Regions from separate parts of the Streptomyces lunalinharesii genome, predicted to be linked through region 4. Evidence: riboswitches for the same ligand, from Rfam matches in the RefSeq annotation. Region 4 holds a riboswitch; each other region holds the start of a gene.
What was found. Region 4 has a riboswitch for cobalamin ahead of ABD385_RS38645 (CbtB domain-containing protein). Riboswitches for the same ligand answer to the same signal wherever they lie in the genome.
Positions count from the first base shown of each region.

Region 1 (5,301 bases), on a different contig from region 4:
TCATGAGCCGGCCCACGGGCAGGTGTGTTCCACCGGGTGGGACCGAGCATGTGATGCGGGACTGGGGGAGGGCGCTGGTGCGGGCAGCTGCGGGTCGACGCTCCAGCTGATCCCTCTCGGGCCAGGCGAAGCGGCCGGCGGCACGTGGGACCCGCGCCCCCGGGGGGATCAATTCCAGACAAGCCACGATATGCCGGCCCGTCAGGTGGGGGTGTGGCGACGCTCACATCGAATGCGCGGGAACTCCCGTCATCAGCGGCCCGACTCCTGCTGTGGACCGCAGAGGTCGGTCGATGACGTCCCGGAGGAGAAGCGCCCGCCATGGCCGAAAGTCGCAGCGCGTCAGTCGCAGCGGACGAAGTATCCGTACCACCTGACGGTGCCGGCGCCGGTGCCGGCGCCGGGACCGATCCGGCAATCGCGGGCGAAGCCTCCTGCGCCGGAGGCGAGACGGCCACCAAGACGACCACCGCACCGGGAGTCTGGAGCGGCCTGCGTCCGCTGCTGCTGCGGCTGCACTTCTACGCGGGCATCCTCGTCGGGCCCTTCCTGCTCGTCGCCGCGGTGACCGGACTGATGTACACGGCGACTCCGCAACTGGAGTCGGTGCTCTACAAGCACGAGTTGGCGGTCACGCCGCGGGGAGAAGCGGATTCGCTGGCCAGTCAGGTGGCCGCTGCCCGGCGGGCGGTGCCCGACGGCACGGTCGTGTCGGTCAGTCCCGGGCCCGGCCGCACGGACAGCACACGGGTCGTCTTCGACAAGCCCGGACTGCCGGACGGCGACACCCTGACCGCGTTCGTCGACCCGTACGACACCAAGGTGCTCGGCACGCTGCGGACCTCGGGCCAGTGGCTGCCGGTCCGTGCCTGGTTGGACAGCCTGCACCGGACCCTGCACCTGGGCGACTTCGGCCGCAACTACAGTGAACTGGCCGCCAGTTGGCTGTGGGTCGAGGTGCTGGGTGGGCTCGCCCTGTGGCTCGGGGCGCCCCGCACCCGGCAGCGGCTGCGCCGGGTTCTGCTGCCGCGCGGTGGTGCCAAGGGGCGGCGCCGCACGCTGTCCTGGCACGGGGTGGTCGGCCTGTGGGCCTCGATCGGCCTGCTGGGCCTGTCCGCCACCGGCATGACCTGGTCGCAGCACGCCGGAGCCAGCATCGGCGCGCTCCAGGACGCGCTCGGCGGCAGCACCCCGGCCGTGTCCACGGCCCATCCGTCGGGCGGCCACGGCACGCACGCGACCACCGGCGCGAAGGACGTCGGCATCGACGCGGTGGCCGCCGCCGCGCACGACGCCGGGTTGCGGGGACTGCTCGTCATCACACCGCCCACCGCAAGCGGATCGGCGTACGTCGTCAAGGAGAACACCCGTTCCTGGCCGGAGCGTCAGGACTCGGTGGCCGTCGATCCCGCCACGGGCGAGGTGACCGCGAAACTGAAGTTCGCCGACTACCCCGTCCTGGCCAAGCTGACCCGCTGGGGCATCGACGCCCACATGGGTCTGCTGTTCGGCCTGGCCAACCAGATCGCCCTGGCCCTGCTCGCCGTCGGCCTGATCGCCATGGTCCTCTGGGGGTACCGGATGTGGTGGCTGCGCCGGCCCACCCGCTCGGGCGGTCCCTCCTTCGGGCGGGCACCCGCGCGCGGTGCCTGGCGCCGGATACCCGGAGCGGTCCTGGCGCCGGCCGTGGTCGTGATCGCCGTGGTCGGCTACTTCCTCCCGCTGTTCGGACTGCCCCTACTGGCCTTCCTCATCGTGGACTTGACGGTCGATGCCGTGCGTCGGCGACGCCTCGGGGCGGCCGCGTGATCGCCGCGACCGGCTTGCGCTGGCTGCTCAGCGCGCTCTTCGCCCTCCCCGCGCTCTACGGCCTGTGGTCGGGCCTGGCCCCCGGCAAGCCCGCAACCCACCGGGTGGACCACCTGCTGCACGCCGCCATGGGACTGGCGATGATCGCGATGGTGTGGCCGTGGGGCATGGACCTGCCGGCGGGGCCGCAAGTCGTGCTCTTCGTCGCGGGTGCCCTGTGGTTCGCCGGCGCGGCCCTGTTCCGCGCCGACGCCTCGCACCGGGCGAAGGCGTCCTTGGCCGCCCTGCCGCACGTCGTGATGATGGGCGCGATGGCGTGGATGGTCGCCGCGATGGACCCCTCCGGCATGACGGCCACCGGGGGTGGGGGAGCCATGGCCGACATGCCCGGAATGGACATGTCGGCATCCGTCGGCGCCGCGACGATGCACCTCACCGGCACGGGCCAGCGCCTGGCCGCCGTTCTGCTCGCCGTAGTCCTGGCGGTAGTGGCCCTGCGCTGGTTGGCCCATGCCTTCGACGTGGCGCGATCCGGCCGCGCGGACGGTTCGGAGGCGGCCGTACGCCACGTCGGCGGTGCGCTCGATCCGGCCTGCCATGCGGCCATGGGCCTGGGCATGGCGGTGATGTTCGCCCTCATGGCGTGACCGGGCGACGACCCGGTGGAACGCAGGGCGGCAGGGCGGCAGGGCGGCAGACGGTAGGACGGACCGCGAGGCGGCAGGACGGCCGGGCGGCACGGCGGCAGTGGAGCGCAGGCGACGGCTGCCCCCCGCCCCGTCCCGGTCTCCTCCCCGCCACGCTGCCGGACCAGCCGGACCAGCCGGACCAGCCGGAGTCCGGACGTCGGCGCGGAGGTCCCCTTGAACTGGCCTCCCCGACCGCCTCGTTGAGCGATATGCGCACTTCGACCACTTCGTGAGTCGTGAGGTGCACAGCTGGCTCAAAGGTGCGCCCTCTTGTGCGCGCACGCGCCCCCTGGTTGCACAGCTTACGCAACTGCGCAAGGTTGTCGAGGGGCGATTACCGGCCTACCGTTTTTGCCGCCGTGGTGTTCGGGAAGACCGGTGCGGAACCGGAGCGGCCCTCGCCACTGTGATCGGGAAGTCCTCTTACCACTCCCGCCCAGAACGGCGGGCGCCACTGGGCATCACGTGCCCGGGAAGGCGGGTGCGCGGACGCTTGACCCGTAAGCCAGGAGACCGGCCACGGCACCGCATGACGACCCATCCACGAGGTGCTGGAGAGGCTGCCTGATATGCCCCTGCTGGAAAACTCCCCGAAGCCGCACTCCGCCGGATCCACCCTCCCGCCGCATTGGCAGCGCTCGGACTGGATACGCACGGGGGTCCTGTTCGCGGCGATCGCCGCCCTGCACGTGGTGGCCTTCGCCATCCTGGTCACCCTGGTCGCGCCGCACCACTACACCGTCGGCAAGCAGGTCTTCGGCGTCGGACTCGGCATCACCGCATACACGTTGGGCATGCGGCACGCGTTCGACGCGGACCACATCGCCGCCATCGACAACACCACCCGCAAACTCATGGCCGACGGCCAACGCCCCATCTCCGTGGGCTTCTGGTTCGCCCTCGGTCACTCCTCCCTCGTACTGGCACTGGCCGGTCTCATCGCCGCCGGCGCGAAGGTCGCCGGCACCCTCGTCGACGAGAACTCAGGCACCCGCTTCACCCTCGGCGTCATCGGCACCAGCCTCTCGGGCACGTTCCTGTACCTCATCGCCGCCCTCAACCTGGTTGCACTGGCCGGCATCCACCGGGTCTTCAAGGCCATGCGCGCCGGGCAGTTCGACGAGCACGAGTTGGAGAAGCACCTCGCCAACCGCGGGTTCATGAACCGGATCCTGGGCCGCCTGACCAGGTCCATCAAGCGCCCCGGGCAGATGTACCCGGTCGGCGTGCTGTTCGGCCTGGGATTCGACACCGCCACTGAGGTGGCCTTGATGGTCATGGCCGGATCCGGCGCCGCCGCGGGCCTGCCCTGGTACGCGATCCTCTGCCTGCCCCTGCTGTTCGCGGCGGGAATGAGCCTGTTCGACACCCTCGACGGCACCTTCATGAACTTCGCCTACAACTGGGCCTTCGCCAACCCCGTGCGCAAGGTCTACTACAACCTCACCATCACCGGGCTGTCCATCGCGGTCGCCTTCGTCATCGGCACCATCGAACTCGTCGGCGTCCTGCACGACGACCTCGGCTGGCGGGACGGCGTCACCGACTGGGTCTCCGCCCTCGACCTCAACAACGTCGGCTACTTCATCGTCGGCCTGTTCGTCGTCGTCTGGGCCTGCGCCCTGACCTACTGGCGCCTGGCCAAGGTCGAACACCGCTGGAGCGCCAAGTCCACCGGAACGAACTGAACACCACGGCAGGCACCTGGCTCCTGCATCGGGCTCCGGCAGTGCGTCCGGGGCCCGATGCGGTTCGGCAACAGGCCACGGCCCGGCGGCGCGCCGGGCGGCTGCCGTCGGGCCGCTCAGTCGAGTTCGCTCCGGTGACGTCGGAGCAGCGCCGCGACCGCACGGCGCAGGCAGCCGGACGCGTCCGGGGCGACGCCGGACTCCTCGTCGATGTGGAGGGAACACCCGTCCTCGGCCCCGTCCTGGGACCGGGCATCGCCGTTCGGCGCCTGGCAGCACCTGTTCGCGGGATCGCTCACCAGCTGCGCGAGTTCGTCGAAGAACCGCCGGTCGTGTTTGACCTGTTGGGCGAGTACGCGGAGGCGTGCGCTCTGACCACCGACCTGGCGCCGACTGGCCAACAGCTGTTCGTACTCCTCCAGAGGCAGCGCGACGGCCGTACGGCCGCCGAGCGTGATCCGGCGTGGCGGGCGATGCCTGGCCACTACGTTCCTCCGTTCGTCGCCTCGCCCCTGGGCTTCGGGCGGTGCACACCAAGACGGTGACCGTCGCGATGCCTTGCGCAGGGGAACGTGCTCGCCGGCGCCACCACCCTCACTCCCCTCCGTCCTCGACGTCCGTGTCGACGATGCGGAGCAGGTAGGTGTCCATGATCCAGCCGTGTCGGGCCCGTGCCTCGCTGCGCAACTGCCTGATCCGGTCGGCGACTTCGTGCACCGGACCGGCGACGAGGAGTTCGTCGGGGGTACCGAGGTAGGCGCCCCAGTAGATCCAGACGTCGTCCGCCTCGAACTGGGTGAACGCTTCGCCGGCGTCCAGCATGACGACGATGTCGCCGTCGTCGTTGGCGCACACGTCCGGGAGCCTGCGGCCGGGCGTGATGTGCAGGGGGCGGCCGACCTGGTTCAGGGGGATGTGGTGGCGGGCGGCGAGCGCGGAGACGCTGCTGATGCCGGGCACCACCTCGACCGCGAAGGAGACCGCTCCCCGCGCCTCGACCTCGGCGAGGATGCCGAGCGTGCTGTCGTAGAGGGCCGGATCGCCCCACACCAGGAACGCGCCGGTCTCGCCCGCGGCGAGCTCGTCGGTCAGCAACCGCTCGTACACGTCCGCGC
Region 1 is NZ_BAAARK010000006.1:306,025-311,325, reverse strand. It holds gene ABD385_RS12785 (PepSY-associated TM helix domain-containing protein) at 322-1,809, shown strand; gene ABD385_RS12780 (DUF5134 domain-containing protein) at 1,806-2,456, shown strand; cobalamin riboswitch at 2,842-3,034, shown strand; gene nicT (Nickel transporter NicT) at 3,068-4,186, shown strand; gene ABD385_RS12770 (hypothetical protein) at 4,303-4,671, opposite strand; partial or broken gene cobF (precorrin-6A synthase (deacetylating)) at 4,781-5,301, opposite strand, start outside.
Region 1: another riboswitch for cobalamin. It lies ahead of nicT (Nickel transporter NicT); the one in region 4 lies ahead of ABD385_RS38645 (CbtB domain-containing protein).

Region 2 (5,301 bases), on a different contig from region 4:
CCGCCCAGGCCCGCAAGCCCGGATTCCGCGCTGCCTTGGCGCGTGGTGAGGACGGCGAGCCGGTCGGCATGGCGTACGGGCACCGGCTCGCCGCCGACACGGGCTGGTGGGACGAACTGACCGGGCCGGTGCCCGAGGACGTGCGGCGGGAGGACGGACACCGCACCTTCGGGCTGATGGAACTCGCCGTGCGCGGACCGTGGCGCGGGCAGGGCGTCGCGCGGCGTCTGCACGCGACGCTGCTCGACGGCGTGCAGGCCGAGCGGGTGCTGCTGAACGTCCACCCGGGCAGCGAAGCGGCGTCGGCTGCCTACCGGGCGTGGGGATACCGCAAGGTCGGCGAGGCGCGGCCGTGGGGCACGGGCGCCGACCTCCACGACGTGATGCTGCTCGACCTGGGCGGGCCCCGGGGCGGGTCGGCGAACCGCAGGGGTGGCGTGGGGTAGTGGGGGAGCCGGCCGTGATCGGTCTCGGTGTCGGCGGGCGTACCGGTGTTCTTTGAGGGTGGCGAGTCCCGTGGGTTTTGGGAACTGAAGCCTGTTCAGGGGGAGTTCGCGGGTTCGGAGGGTGGCGCGGCTTCGGTGGGGCGATCGCGCTCGACGGTGAGATCGGTGCGCGCGCGCCCGGTCTCACGGGTCTGCTGAAGGCCCGGGGCCGGCACCTCGTCCGCGTCCCCCCGGGCCGGGGCCGGCGGCGGTTTCGCCGGTTTCTCGCTGGTCCGCTGGCCGGTTGATCAGTGCGGCGGGGCGCTGTGGTGTGCAGCGGCCGCTTTCCTCGGCCTCCGATCCGTACCGATCGGGGGCCTTTGGTGTTTCTGGGGGGATGTGTAGGGTGGGAATGACTTGAACTTTCAAGTAAATTGTTGAGGAGTGCTCGACCAACGGCTCGATCGGCCGGTTCGTCGCGCGGTGCAGTGGATGCGTCGCGCGGTGCGGTCGCTCCGGCGCGCGATGCAGAGGAATGAGTTTTTGTCATGACAATCCCCCACAGCATGTCCGGTCCCGATCGGCTCGGCGGCGCGGTGCGGAACGCCCCCTCCCCGCACGGCTACGCCGTCGGCCTGCTCCTGCTGCGGCTGGTCCTCGGGCTGACCATGGCGGCCCACGGCACCCAGAAGCTGTTCGGCTGGTTCGGCGGTCCGGGGCTCGACGGGACCGGCAAGTTCTTCGAGGCGAGCGGCTACCCGTCGGGCAAGGTCATGGCGGTGTGCGCCGGGCTCACCGAGACGCTGGGCGGGCTCGGGCTGGTGATCGGCCTGCTGACGCCGCTCGCCGGCGCGGCGGTGGTCGGCACGATGATCAACGCGTTGGCGGTGAAGTGGGGCGGCGGCTTCTTCGCGCCCGAGGGCGTGGAGTACGAGCTGCTGCTCGCCACCGGCGCGGCCGCGCTGGCGCTGACCGGGCCCGGCCGCTACGCCGTCGACCGCTTCCTGCCGGGCCTGCGCGCACACCGGCTGGCCTACGGGGCGGGGGCGCTGGTGCTGAGCGTGGTGCTCGCGGCGATCACGCTGCTGATCCGGAAGTGACGCGGGGTGCTGCCGGGGCGCGGGCGCGGTCTGGGCCGCGGCGGCGGGCAACGGCGGGGGAACGGCGGGGGAGTGACGTGCGGCGTGACGGAAGAGTGGAGGCGTGATGGCGGTTCGGCGGCTCAACCATGCGGTGTTGTACATCCGTGAGGTGGCACGGTCGGTGGCGTTCTACACCGAGGTGCTGGGGTTCACGGTGGACGTGGAGATTCCGGGGCGGGCGGCCTTCCTGAGCGCGCCCGGTTCGGACAACGACCACGATCTGGGCCTGTTCGCGGTGGGGCCCGATGCGCCCGGCCCGGAGAGCGGCCGGATCGGGCTCTACCACCTGGCCTGGGAGGTCGGGACGCTCGGTGACCTCGCGGCGATCGCGGCGCGGCTGCGGGAGCGGGGCGCGCTGGTCGGCGCCAGCGATCACCTGGTCTCGAAGTCGCTCTACGCCCGGGACCCGGACGGCAACGAGTTCGAGGTGATGTGGCGGGTGCCCCGGGCGGACTGGCCGGGGGCGGACGAGGCGGACCGGCTGCGGCCCCTCGACCTGGCGGCGGCGCTTCAGCGCTGGGGCCCGGACCTGCTGACCGGCGCGGCGGCCGGCTCGGCCACCTGAGGCGCGGCCCGCACGGACACCGACCGCGTGGTGCGACCGTCCCCTACGGGCAGTGGGGACGGCCGCACCACGCGGTCGTGGTGTTCGGTGTTCTTCCGGTGCGGGGCCGGGACTAGGGGGCGTCGGACCCCTGCGTGCCGGGCGCCGGCAGGGCGTCCGCGGTGGCCGGTGCGTCCTGGGAGCGGGCGGTCCAGCGCTTCTCGACGCCGCCCAGTCGCCAGTACACCAGCGCCGCCGCCCACACCACGACGAACAGGCCGACGATGAGGAAGCCCACGTTGTTCAGGTCGAGCGAGGCGATGCCGCCCGTCAGCGGGTCGTCGAGGCCGAGCTTGTCGTGCAGGACGGTCACCAGCTCGATGGTGCCGATGAGGAACGCGACCGCGATCGACAGCCCGGTGATGGTGAGGTTGTAGTAGACCTTGCGCACCGGGTTGGCGAACGCCCACTGGTACGCGAAGTTCATGAAGGTGCCGTCGAGGGTGTCGAACAGGCTCATCCCGGCGGCGAACAGCAGCGGCAGGCAGAGGATCGCGTACCAGGGCAGGCCCGCCGCGGCGCCGCTGCCCGCCATCACCATCAGCGTCACCTCGGTCGCGGTGTCGAAGCCGAGCCCGAAGAGGAAGCCCAGCGGGTACATCTGGCCGGGGCGGCTGATGGACTTGGTGAGCCGGCCCAGGACGCGGTTCATGAACCCGCGGGAATCCAGCTGCGCTTCCAGCTCCTGCTCGTCGTACGTGCCCGTGCGCATCGCCCGGAACACCTTCAGGATGCCGAGCAGGGCGACCAGGTTGAGGGCGGCGATCAGGTAGAGGAAGGTACCGGACACGGTCGTGCCCAGGAGGCCGAGCGTCTGGTGCGCCCGGGAGCCGTCGTTCATCAGCGTGCCGGCGAGTTGGGCGCCGCCCGCCACCAGCGCGGCCATCGCGACCACCACGCTGGAGTGGCCGAGGGCGAACCAGAAGCCCACCGAGACGGGCCGTTTGCCGTCGGCCATCAGCTTGCGGGTGGTGTTGTCGATCGCCGCGATGTGGTCGGCGTCGAAGGCGTGCCGCATGCCCAGGGTGTAGGCGGTGATGCCGAGCCCGGCACCGAACACCTGGCTGCCGACGGTGTAGTGGCCCGGCACGACCAGGAGGAAGAGCACACCGAAGGCGACGACGTGCAGGGCGGCGATCACGGCCATCAGTCCCGCGGTGCGGACCGTGTCGCGACGTTGCCAGCGGAACGACCCGGGGGATCCGGGTATGCCGAGGACGGGGGAGTTGCGGGACGAAGGGAAGTCGTCCGGGGTATCAGTGGACAGGGCCATCCGGCCATCACGCTCCAGCACCTCGTGGATGATTTCGTGAGATGCCGTGGCCGGTCTCCTGGCTTACGGGTGCCCGCGTCCGCCCCGCCTTCCCGGCCGCAGGCTGCGGTCAGTGGCGCCGTGCGCGCACTGGGCGCGCACGCAGAGGGGCGGAAACTCCCCGATCACAGTGGCGAGGGCCGCGCCGGCTTCGGACACGAGGTCCAGCACCGGTCTTCCCGAACACCACGGCCCGGTCACTGTAGCGGGCACCCGTGAGAACCGGCCACGCGCGGTGGCCGGTGCGGGCCGTCACCGGGTGCCGGCGGCTCGGATCACAGGGCCAGGGCGGAGAGGAACGCGTGCAGTTCGTGGTCGAAGAGCGGGGTGTTCTCCAAGTTGACCATGTGACCTGCGGCCGGTACCCGTATCCGGCGGGCGCCGGGGACCGCCAGCGCTATGGCGTGGGCGTTCGCCGAGATGTCGGAGGAGTCGAGGTCGCCGTCGAGGACGGTGGTCGGCACCCGGATCTCGCCCAGGCGGTCGAAGGCGCCGACCTCCAGGGGCATGCCCGCGCCCGCGCCGTCGGCGTGCACCTCGACATTGGCGGACGCGGAGGCGCGCATCCGCTCCCGGAAGCCCGAGTGCACGCCGGACGGGGCGCGGTGCGGCCCGTCCACCCACATCCGCAGGAAGTGCTCCACGAACCGCTCGACGCCGTCCTGTTCGTCGAGCGCGGCGACCTGCTCCCGGATGTGCTCCAGCAGGAAGGGGTCGGTGAAGGCGCGACCGCTGATGCCGGGGGAGGCGAGGAAGAGGGCCGTGACCCGGTCGGGGTGGGCGAGCGCGGTGTCCAGCGCCACCCGGGCGCCGTGCGAGAGGCCGACGAGGACGGCGCGCGGTATGTCGAGCGCGTCCAGCAGGGCCACCAGGTCGTCGTGGTTGGCCCAGTCTCCGGTCACCGTGGAGGACAGGCCGTGGCCGCGGAAGTCGTAGCGGACCACCCGCAGCCCGGAGTTGACCAGCCAGGCGAACTGCTCGTCCCACATGCGCTGGTCGAGCATCCCGTCGTGCAGGAGCACCACCGCGGGCCCGGAGCCGGCCGTCTCGTAGAACAGCTCGCCGTCGTCGACCGGCACGGTGTCGTTGTCGATCTCGGACCAGGCCTGGAAGTCGTGCGTCATTCTGCGGGCCGTTCTGTGCGCGTCGGGCGGTCGGTCGGACGGGTGGGCGCCGCTGGTCCGTGGCCGGTTCGAGGCGGTATGGGGACGTGTGCGGTGACCGGTGCGGCGGTGTCCCGCTCATCGGGATCGCCGCTTTCCTCCGGTGGAACGCGCGAGCCGTCCGCCAAGTGCCGGAATTCCTCACCGATCCGGTCCAGCACCCGCAGCGCCGTGCGGACCTCCCCGGCCGACAGGTCGGCGAGCCCGCGGCGGAGTTCCCCCGCCTCGGCCTCCTGGACCCCGCGCATCATCGCCGTGCCCTCGTCGGTGAGCCGGATCAGCGACGAGCGGCGGTGCGCGGGGTTGGCGGTCGTCACGACCAGGCCCAGCTCCGCCGCGTGGTTCACCCAGCGCTGTACCGGCTGGCGGTCCAGGTCGAGGGAGCGCGCCAACTGCGGCACGGTGCGCGGGCCGTGGGTGCGCAGCGCGTCGAGGAGGGTGCGCTCGCCGGCGGTCAGACCGGTGCCGTCCAGCGTGCGCTCCGCCGCGCGCACGATCGTCCGCTGGAGCGGCCGCAGCCGCCGGATGACGTCGTACAGCAGCTCCTCGGCGATCCCCGCGTCCCCCTGCGCGACCCCGATTTCCTGAGCTGCTTCGGCGGCTTTGGAGACTTCGACTGCTTCGACTTCTTCGGATTCCTCGGCGGCGCCTGCTA
Region 2 is NZ_BAAARK010000022.1:79,137-84,437, forward strand. It holds gene ABD385_RS28120 (GNAT family N-acetyltransferase) at 1-446, shown strand, start outside; gene ABD385_RS28125 (DoxX family protein) at 992-1,525, shown strand; gene ABD385_RS28130 (VOC family protein) at 1,632-2,132, shown strand; gene nicT (Nickel transporter NicT) at 2,245-3,444, opposite strand; cobalamin riboswitch at 3,476-3,689, opposite strand; gene ABD385_RS28140 (alpha/beta fold hydrolase) at 3,759-4,607, opposite strand; gene ABD385_RS28145 (MarR family winged helix-turn-helix transcriptional regulator) at 4,604-5,301, opposite strand, start outside.
Region 2: another riboswitch for cobalamin. It lies ahead of nicT (Nickel transporter NicT); the one in region 4 lies ahead of ABD385_RS38645 (CbtB domain-containing protein).

Region 3 (5,301 bases), on a different contig from region 4:
CGATCCAGCGGGGGTTGACGACCCGGGCCCGGAAGACCCGGGAGGTCTCCTCCACCAGCGTCCTGGTGCGGACCGTCTCGGGGCGGGTCGAGTCGCCGATGTACGCCTCGGGCGCCTTGCCCTTGAGCGCCTTGACGGTGGCGACCATGCCGCCGTGGTACTGGAAGTAGTCGTCGGAGTCGGCGATGTCGTGCTCGCGGGTGTCGGTGTTCTTGGCGGCCACCGCGATGCGCTTGTAGGCGGTCTCCATCTCCTCCCGGGCCGGACGCCCCTCCAGCCCGCGCCCGTAGGCGTAGCCGCCCCAGACGGTGTAGACCTCGGCGAGGTCGGCGTCGGTGCGCCAGTCGCGGGAGTCGATGAGCTGGAGCAGGCCCGCGCCGTACGTGCCGGGACGGGAGCCGAAGATCCGGGTGGTGGCCCGCCGTTCGTCGCCGTGCGCGGCGAGGTCCGCCTGGGCGTGGGCCCGGACGAAGTTGCGGTCGGCGGGCTCGTCGAGGCCGGCCGCGAGCCGCACCGCGTCGTCGAGCAGGCCGATGACGTGCGGGAACGCGTCCCGGAAGAAACCGCTGATGCGCAGGGTGACGTCGATCCGGGGGCGGCCCAGCTCGTCGAGGTCGACGGCCTCCAGACCGGTCACCCGGCGCGAGGCGTCGTCCCAGACGGGGCGGACGCCCAGCAGCGCCAGCGCCTCCGCCACATCGTCGCCGGAGGTGCGCATCGCGCTGGTGCCCCACAGGGACAGGCCGACCGACTCCGGCCAGTCGCCGTTGTCCTCGCGGTAGCGGGTCAGCAGCGAATCGGCGAGGGCCTGCCCGGTCTCCCAGGCCAGCCGCGACGGGACGGCCTTGGGGTCGACGGAGTAGAAGTTGCGGCCGGTCGGCAGGACGTTGACCAGGCCGCGCAGCGGCGAGCCGGACGGGCCGGCCGGCACGAACCCGCCGTTCAGGGCGTGCACCGCGTGGTCGACCTCGGCCGTGGTGCCGGCCAGTCGCGGGACGACCTGCCGGGCGGCGAAGTCGAGGACGTCCGCGACCGCGGTCGGGTGCCCCTCGGCGACCCGGGCCACCGCGGCCGGGTCCCACTCCGCGTCCTCCATGGCCTGGACCAGGCCCCGGGCGAGAGCCTCGACTTCGTCGGCGGCGGTGCGGGTCGCGGCCGACTCGTCCAGGCCGAGCGCCTCGCGCAGCCCGGGCAGCGCGGAGGTGCCGCCCCAGATCTGCCGGGCGCGCAGGATGGCCAGCACGAGGTTGACCCGGGCCGCACCGACCGGGGCGGCGCCCAGGACGTGCAGGCCGTCGCGGATCTGCGCGTCCTTGACCTCGCAGAGCCAGCCGTCGACGTGCAGCAGGAAGTCGTCGAAGCCGTCGTCGTCCGGGCGTTCGTCCAGGCCCAGGTCGTGGTCGAGCTTGGCGGCCTGGATCAGCGTCCAGATCTGCGCGCGGATGGCGGGCAGCTTCGCCGGGTCCATCGAGGAGATCGCCGCGTACTCGTCGAGCAGCTGCTCGAGCCGGGCGATGTCACCGTAGGAGTCCGCGCGGGCCATCGGCGGCACCAGGTGGTCGACGAGCGTGGCATGCACCCGCCGCTTGGCCTGGGTGCCCTCGCCCGGGTCGTTGACCAGGAACGGGTAGACGAGCGGCAGGTCGCCGAGCGCCGCGTCCGGACCGCAGGCGGCGGAGAGGCCGGCGTTCTTGCCGGGCAGCCACTCCAGGTTGCCGTGCTTGCCGAGGTGAACCATGGCGTCGGCGCCGAACCCGCCGTCGGCGGTGGGGGCGGCGATCCAGCGGTAGGCCGCCAAGTAGTGGTGCGAGGGCGGCAGATCGGGGTCGTGGTAGATCGCGATCGGGTTCTCGCCGAAGCCGCGCGGCGGCTGGATCAGTATCAGCAGGTTGCCGCGGCGCAGGGCGGCCAGCACGATGTCGCCCTCGGGGTTGCGGCTGCGGTCGAGGAACATCTCGCCCGGCGGCGGGCCCCAGTGCTCCTCCACCGACTCCCGCAGCTCCTGCGGCAGCGTGGCGTACCAGCGGCGGTAGTCGGCGGCCGGGATGCGGACCGGGTTGCGGGCCAACTGCTCCTCGGTCAGCCACTCCTGGTCGTGGCCGCCGGCCTCGATGAGGGCGTAGATCAACTCGTCGCCGTCGCCGGACGCGAGGCCGGGCACCGGCTCGGTGCCGAAGTCGTAGCCCTCGGCCTGAAGGCGGCGCAGCAGCGCGACGGCGCTCGCCGGGGTGTCCAGACCGACCGCGTTGCCGATCCGGGAGTGCTTGGTGGGGTACGCCGACAGCACCAGCGCCAGCCGCTTCTCGGCGGCCGGGATGTGGCGCAGCCGGGCGTGCCGGACGGCGATGCCGGCGACCCGGGCGGCGCGCTCGGCGTCGGCGACGTACACCGGCAGCCCGTCCTCGTCGATCTCCTTGAACGAGAACGGCACGGTGATCAGGCGCCCGTCGAACTCCGGCACGGCGATCTGCGAGGCGGCGTCGAGCGGGGAGACGCCCTCGTCGTTCTCCTCCCAGGCCGCGCGCGCCCCGGTCAGGCAGAGCGCCTGCAGGATCGGCACGTCCAGGGCGGTCAGCGCACCCGCGTCCCAGGACTCGTCGTCGCCGCCCGCGGAGGCTTCGGCGGGCTTGGTGCCGCCCGCGGCCAGCACGGTGGTGACGATGACGTCGGCGGCGCGCAGCTCCTCGATCAGCTCCGGCTCGGGGGCCCGCAGCGACGCGACGTACAGCGGCAGCGAACGGCCGCCGGCGCGCTCGACCTGGTCGCACAGGTCGTGGATGAAGCGGGTGTTGCCGCTCATGTGGTGGGCGCGGTAGTAGAGCACCGCCACGGTCGGGCCGGCCGCCTCCGACGCCGGACGCTCCAGCGGGCCCCAGGACGGGGCGGCCGCGGGCGGCTCGAAGCCGTGGCCGCTGAGCAGGACGGTGTCGCTGAGGAAGCAGGCCAGCTGGGAGAGGTTGGCCGGACCGCCGTGCGCGAGGTAGGCGTGCGCCTCGGCCGCGATGCCGACCGGAACCGTGGACGCCTCCATGAGCTGGGCGTCGGGGGCCTGTTCGCCGGTGAGCACGACGACCGGGCGGTGCTGGTCCGCGGCCAGCAGCACGTCCAGGCCGTCCTGCCAGGCGCGGATGCCGCCGAGCAGCCGGACGACGACGAGGTCGGTGCCCTCGAGAAGTCCGGGGAGTTCGGCGACGTCGAGTCGGGCGGGGTTGGCGAGCCGGTACGGCACGGGGCCGGTGGCCGCCCGTGCGCTGAGCAGATCGGTGTCGGACGTCGACAGCAGCAGGATCACGGCGCAGCCCTTCCTCGGGGTGTCCACGCCCCGGGTGGTCGTATGGACGGCGGGAGTTCCTGGCTCACCCGGCGGTGGCCGGGTTCACAGTGGCGGGACCGCGCCGGATTCTCACCGGGCTTCCTCCCTTGGCGCCGTCGCTGGCGTCCGGCGGGTCAGCCGACCCGCCGACCTGCATAGTAAGGGCTGCGGCCGGACCGCGGGAGCGGGCCTTTCGGAGCCGCCCTCCACGCCCCCTCGCCACGGTTCCGGGCGAAACCGACGTAGGTATGCTCGCCGCCATGCCGCCCTCCCCTGCACCACGCCCCGACCGGGCCGAACCGCCCGTTCGGGACCGCGGTGACGCCTGCCCGGGAGCGCTGCGGCTGCACTCCGCAGCCGACGGGAACCTGGCCCGAGTGCGGCTTCCCGCCGGGGACTTGACGGTCCGCCAGGCCACGGCTCTGGCGGACGCCGCGGAACGCCTCGGCGACGGGCACCTCTCGCTCACCTCCCGCGGCAACGTCGAACTGCGCGGCCTGCCCGACGACTGTGGCCGGCACCTCGCCGACCTCCTCGCCGACGCCGGGCTGCTGCCCTCCGTACGCCATGAGCGGATCCGCAACGTGCTGGCCTCTCCGCTGGCCGGACTGGACCGGCACACCCCCGCCGACGTGCGGTTGTGGGCCCGGAGCCTGGACGCGCTGCTCTGCGCGAGCGACGCCGCGACGGGACTTTCGGGCCGCTTCCTGTTCGTCCTCGACGACGGTCGGGGCGACGTGGCCGGCCTGGGCGGCGATGTGACCTTGCTCGCAGAATCCGGCCGGCAGGACCCGCCGGCCGCCGGGTACGCGCCGGGCGCCGCGTCCGGGTGGGGAGCGCTGCTCCGGGTCGGCGACGACCGGGCGGCGCTGCGGATCGCGGCGGACGACGTCCCGCGGGCGGCCCTGATAGCCGCCGAGGTCTTCCTGACCGCCGCCGCGGAGCGCGGCGGCGGCGCCTGGCGTATCCGTGAGCTGCCCGCCGCACGACCGCTGACCGCCCAGGAGGTGCAGCGTGCGCTGCGGGCCGCGGGCATCGCCGCGGAGCACGTGGAGCGTTGGGACGCCCTGGCCCCGGGGCCGGCCGCGCCCTTCGCCGACGCCACCGCCCCCGGCCCGGTCGAGGGGCCCGACGGTCGCCGGGCGCTGGCGGTCCTGGCGCCGCTCGGCCGGCTGACCGCGGCCCAGTGGCGGCTGCTGACCGGGATCGCCGCCGAGGACGGCGCCGGCGCACTGCGCCTCACGCCGTGGCGCGGCATCGTCGTCCCCGGCCTGGCCTGCGCGGCGGCGTCCCGGCGGCTGCGCGAACTCGGCGCCGCCGGCCTGATCACCGACCCGGCATCCCCCTGGCGCCGGGTGACGGCCTGCACCGGCCTGCCCGGCTGCGCCAAGTCCCGTACCGACGTGCGGAGCGATGCGGCGGGCGTGCTCGCCGGGGGCGGAACGGTTCCGGCGGACGGTTCGGGTGCGCCTGGTGGGCTGCCCGTCCACTGGTCGGGCTGCGAGCGGCGGTGCGGCCATCCGCACGGTGCCTGGGTCGACGTACTGGCGACGCCCGACGGCTATCGGACCACCTCGGTGCCTCCCAAGTCCCTTGCCCGGCCGCCGGTTTCACGTGAAACACCCGGGCCGGGCACCGTTTCACGTGAAACACCCCGGCGGGGCGTCGTTTCACGTGAAACGCCGAGCGCATCCGGCGCCCCTCCGGCTGCCCCGCCCTCTTCCACCCCTCAACCCACCACCCCGAGGCCCCAGTGACCGCGTTCGACTACGAAAAGGACGGGGCGGCCATCTACCGCCAGTCCTTCGCCACCATCCGCGCCGAGGCGGATCTCTCCGCACTGCCCGCCGACGCCAGCCGGGTCGCGGTCCGGATGATCCACGCCTGCGGCATGGTCGATCTCGTCCGCGACCTGGCCTTCACCCCGGGCGTCGTGGCCAGTGCGCGCACCGCACTGCGGGCCGGTGCGCCGATCCTGTGCGACGCCA
Region 3 is NZ_BAAARK010000005.1:111,069-116,369, forward strand. It holds gene cobN (cobaltochelatase subunit CobN) at 1-3,292, opposite strand, end outside; cobalamin riboswitch at 3,327-3,476, opposite strand; gene cobG (precorrin-3B synthase) at 3,562-5,070, shown strand; gene ABD385_RS10035 (precorrin-8X methylmutase) at 5,067-5,301, shown strand, end outside.
Region 3: another riboswitch for cobalamin. It lies ahead of cobN (cobaltochelatase subunit CobN); the one in region 4 lies ahead of ABD385_RS38645 (CbtB domain-containing protein).

Region 4 (5,301 bases):
CTCCGCGGCCGAGAACGAATGGGTCGTCGTCTTCCGGTTCGCCCACCTCGACCAGCTGTCGGCCTGGCTGGACTCCGCGGCGCGCCGCGCCCTGATCGAGCAGGGGCGCGATCTCTTCGAGGAGCCGCCCGCGCAGGAGGTCCTCGTCGGCGGCGCCCCGGTCCAGGACTCCGTGACCGCGGTGATCTCCCACGAGGTGCGCCCCGACCAGGAAGGGGACTTCGTGCGGTGGCAGGGCCGGGTGCTGGCGGCCCAGCGGACCTTCCCGGGCTTCATGGGGTCGGAGTTGTTCCGCCCGGTGCAGGGCGTCCAGGGCAAGTGGGTTGCGGTCTTCCGGTTCGACGACCGCCGCCACCTCGATGCCTGGCTCGTCTCCGCCGCGCGCACCCGACTCCTCGACGAGGGCCGCGCCTTCTTCGTCTCCTACGACGTCCGCAAGGTCGGTTCCGCGTTCGGCAGTTGGTTCCGTTTCGACTCGCGTGCGGAGGAGGGCGCACCGCCCAACTGGAAGCAGGCGATGTGCGTGCTCCTGGCGCTCTATCCCACCGTCCAGGTCCTGAACCTCACCGTGGGGTCCCGCTTCGACGCGCTCGGCGTGCCCGGATACCTCAGCCTGTTCCTCTCGAACGTGCTGAGCGTCGCCATCCTGACCTGGCTGCTGCTGCCGTTGATCAACCGGGTCCTCGCCTTCTGGCTGGTGCCCGACCGGGCGCGGCGCAGGCGCACCGAGGTGGCGGGCGCCGCGCTGGTCGCGCTGTGCTGGGTGGCGTTCCTGGTGCTCTTCGCCGTGACCACGGGCTGAGCGGGGCGACGGGCCCCGTCCCGACCCCCGCGGTGCCGTCCGACGGTACGGACACCCGCCGCACGCGCGGCGGCCCGCCCGTGGAGGCTGTCCAGGGGCGGGCCGCTGCGGTGCCGGTCGCGGTGGCGACTACGGCTGGGGGGTACGGAGGTCGCGCCGGTGCTTGAGGCGGTCCGCGCCGATCAGCGCCGCCACTACGACCGCGGTGCCGAGGAGCTGGTGACGGCCGTCCGAGGAGGTGGCCATCACCGCGAAGACGCCGAGGATGGCCGCCAGCGCCACCCACGTCAGGTACGGGAAGCCCCACATCCGCACCAGCAGCAGCTCGGGCGACTCGCGCTCCAGGCGGCGGCGCATCTTCAGCTGGGTGAGGCAGACGATGGTCCAGACGACCAGCACCGAGCAGCCGGCGATGTTCAGCAGCCAGGCGAACACCGTGGTCGGCCAGATGATGCCGGCGATGACGGCCGCGAAGCCGAACAGGCAGGACGCCACCACCGCGGCGGCCGGCACGCCGCGGGTCACCTTGCTCAGGATCCGCGGACCCTGGCCCCGGGTGACCAGCGAGTACGCCATGCGGGACGAGCCGTAGATGTTGGCGTTCATCGCGGAGAGCAGTGCCACCAGCACCACGACCTGCATGATCGTGCCGGCCGCCGGGATGCCCAGCCGGTCGAGCACGGTCACGTAGGGGCCGGCCGTGGCGACCTTCGGGTCGTTCCACGGGACCAGGGTGACCACCACGGCCATGGAGCCGATGTAGAAGACGGCGATGCGCCAGACGGCGGTGCGGACCGCGCGGACCACGTTGCGGCTCGGGTTGTCGGACTCCGCCGCGGCGATGGTGACGGTCTCCAGCCCGGCGAACCCGGAGATGGTGGTCAGCAGCCCGGCGGCGAGGCCGGCGGCGCCGGTCGGGAAGAACCCGCCGTGGTCGGTGAGGTTGCCGGTGCCGGGGGCGTTCCCGAACACGCCGAGGATGCCGAGCACGCCCAGCACCAGGAACGCCACGATCACGGTGACCTTGATGGTGGAGAACCAGAACTCGAACTCGCCGAAGTTCTTGACCGCGGTCAGGTTGCTGGCGCAGAAGAACACCATGAAGACCGCGACCCAGCCGTAGGCCGGCAGGAACGGCACCCAGGAGTGCATGATGGCGCCCGCCGCGGTCGCCTCGGCGGCCACGCCGGCGCACAGCATCAGCCAGTACATCCAGCCCGAGGTGGTGCCCGCCCAGGAGCCGAGTTCGGCCTCGGAGTGCACCGAGAACGAGCCGGTGGACGGCCGGGCCGCGGACATCTCCCCGAGCATCCGCATGATCAGCATGACCAGTGCGCCGGTGGCCGCGAAGAGGAGGACGATGGCCGGTCCGGCGGTGGCGATGCCGACCCCGGACCCCACGAAGAGTCCCGCGCCGATGACGCCGCCGAGCGCGATCATCGACAGGTGGCGCTGTTTGAGGCCGTGGGACAACGGGGGTGCAGGGTCCTGCACGGCCCGCGGGGAGTCCTGGGGTGACCGGGTGGTACTCCGAGTCATGGGCGTGCCCGTTCGTTGCTTGAGACGATCATTGAGCCCACGAGTGTGCGGCGACACGGTGCGTGAGCGACGGGAACGTTCGCTATTCGGACGCCGTGTTCACACATGGTGAATATGCGGACACAGTACCGGAGGGGCGACATCCGGTTCGTGCTCGCCCGGGGCGGGCCAAGAGGGCGCCGCGGCACGGCTGTTCACCTCGGGGCGGGCCGTGCGGCGCCCTCGCCCGCCGACGAGCCACGCCAGCGGCCCGTGCGGACGCCGGCCTCGCCGCCGGCCACCCGCCACTGACCTGCACGACCACGGGCCGCGCCGCCCGCCTCGACAACCGCGCACCCACCGGCGGCCCGGTCTTGGCCATGCCCCTGTCACGCGGTACCGTCTCCTCGATATCGACGACGGCGAGGCGGAAGCCGGTGGGAATCCGGCACGGTCGCGCCACTGTGAACGAGACGCCCCCGCGCGCCGGGAGCGTCCGCGAGTCAGACCCGCAGCCGCCGTCCAATGCACCACCGAGATGGGACGCGAACTCCCAGAGGAGGGCCCTGCCATGGCGCAGTCCGTCGCCCAGCCGACCGCCACCACCGCCGTACCCGCCCCGCTGCCGCTCAAGGCGATAGCGCCCTGGGCGGTCTTCTTCGGCATCCTGATGCTCGTCCTGCTGTACTTCGTCGGCGCCGAACAGGGCGCCACCTCCGTGTTCAACGGCACGGACGTCCACGAGTGGGTGCACGACGCCCGCCACCTGCTCGGCTTCCCCTGCCACTGACGCGAGGGACGCCGCACACCCATGAACTCCGCAACGGTCAGAAACCTCCTCGTCCGGGGCATGCTCGCCGGCCTCGCCGCCGGCGTGCTCGCCCTCGTCGTCGCCTACCTCCTCGGTGAACCCAGCGTCAACAGCGCGATCAGCTTCGAGGACGCCCACTCCCACGAGCACGAAATGGAAGTGGTCTCCCGCTCCCTCCAGTCCACCGCCGGCCTCGCCACCGGCGTCCTGGTCTACGGGGTGGCCTTCGGCGGCATCGCCGCGCTCGCCTTCTGCTTCGCCCTCGGCCGCGTCGGCCGCTTCGGCCCGCGCGCCACCGCCCTGCTGCTGTCCGGCTGCGCGCTGCTCGCCGTCTACGTCGTGCCGTTCCTGAAGTACCCGGCCAACCCGCCGTCCGTCGGCGACCCCGACACCATCGGCCAGCGCACCACCCTGTACTTCCTGATGATGCTGCTCAGCGTGCTGCTGGCGATCGGCGCCACCCTCCTGGGCAAGCGGCTCGCACCCCGCCTGGGCACCTGGTGGGCGACCGTCGTCGCGGTGGCCGCCTTCGCCGTGGCGGTCGGGCTGGCGTACGCCTTCCTCCCGGTCATCAACGAGGTGCCGAAGGACTTCCCGGCCGCGCTGCTGTGGCGGTTCCGGCTGGGCGCCCTGGCCATCCAGACCGCCCTCTGGGGCGCGTTCGGGCTGCTCTTCGGCGAACTCGCCGAACGCCTGCTGCACCCCCGGCCCGCGACGGCCGCACCCGGGGCGGCGGTGCCCGCCCCACAGTGACACCGCCCGTACCGAGAGGGCCCTCCGACACCGTCGGGGGGCCCTCTGGCGTTCCCGGGGAGAACGTGCCTGCGCCCCTTCCGGGACCTGGACGCAGCATCCCCCGGGCGCGGGCTTCCCAGGGGATGGCACGGACCGTCAGCGGAACAGGCGGAAGAACCCGCGCACCTGCTTGACCAGCGACTCCGGCTGCTCCAGCGCGGCGAAGTGGCCACCATGCGGCAGCTCCTCGAACCAGCGCAGGTCGGTGAAGCGCAGCTCGGCCTCCCGCCTCGACGGGCGGGTGATGTCGCGCGGGTAGACCGACAGCCCGGATGGCGCGGTCACCTTGTCTCGGAAGTTGGCGAAGCTCTCCCAGTACAGGCGCGCCGACGACGTGGCCGACGCGGTGAACCAATAGACGGAGATCTCGTCGAGGATCGTCTGCCGCGACAACGCGTCCTCGGGATGGCCGTCGTTGTCCGTCCACGCCCAGAACTTCTCGGCGATCCAGGCGGCCTGCCCCGCCGGGGAGTCGGTGAGGCCGTAGCCGAGCGTCTGCGGTCGGGTCGCCTGGATCGCCGAGTACCCCCGGCCGGTGCGCTGCATCTCCTTCTCGGCCTCGAGATTCGCCAGCTCCGCGGGCGTCGGGTCGTCGAACGTGCCCGCCGCCACGGATCCCAGGTTCAGGTGCACGCCGGCGACCCGCTCGGGCGCCACCTCGCCCAGCGCGCCGGACACCGCCGAACCCCAGTCACCGCCCTGCGCGCCGTACCGTGCGTAACCCAGCGAGACCATCAACGTGTCCCAGGCGCGCGCGGTGCGCGTGATGCCCCACCCGGTCGTCGAGGGCTTGTCACTCCAGCCGTACCCGGGCAACGACGGCGCGACCACGTGGAACGCGTCCGCCGGGTCACCGCCGTGCGCGCGCGGGTCGGTCAGCGGGCCGAGGACCTGTAGGAACTCGAGTACCGAACCCGGCCACCCGTGCGTGAGCACGAGCGGGAACGCGTCCGGCTCCGGCGAGCGGACGTGCAGGAAGTGGATGCCCAGCCCGTCGATCGTGTCGCGGTACTGCGGGAACGCGTTCAGCCGCTCGGCGAACCCGAAGTCGTAGTCCTCGGCCCAGCTGCGGCAGAGCTCCTGCGCGTACGCCAGCGGCAAACCCTGTGACCAGTCGTCCACCGGCTCGCGCTCGGGCCACCGTGTCCGTCGCAATCGTTCCCGCAGGTCCGCGATCTCGGCTTCGGTGATGCTGACCTCGAACGGCTCGGCGGACATGGCAAGGCTCCTTACTGGTCAAGGCGTTATCGGATCAGTTGCGGGTGGACCGTCATCGCGGGCTCCCACGCGTGGCGTCGGGTTCGGGGCGGCGGTCGGCGGTAGGGCGCCGGGTCAGGCTGAGGACGAGTCCGGCCAGGGGGAGTGCCGCGAGCAC
Region 4 is NZ_BAAARK010000060.1:7,589-12,889, forward strand. It holds gene ABD385_RS38635 (antibiotic biosynthesis monooxygenase) at 1-802, shown strand, start outside; gene ABD385_RS38640 (amino acid permease) at 932-2,341, opposite strand; cobalamin riboswitch at 2,698-2,835, shown strand; gene ABD385_RS38645 (CbtB domain-containing protein) at 2,892-3,110, shown strand; gene ABD385_RS38650 (CbtA family protein) at 3,132-3,884, shown strand; gene ABD385_RS38655 (epoxide hydrolase family protein) at 4,023-5,144, opposite strand; gene ABD385_RS38660 (MFS transporter) at 5,197-5,301, opposite strand, start outside.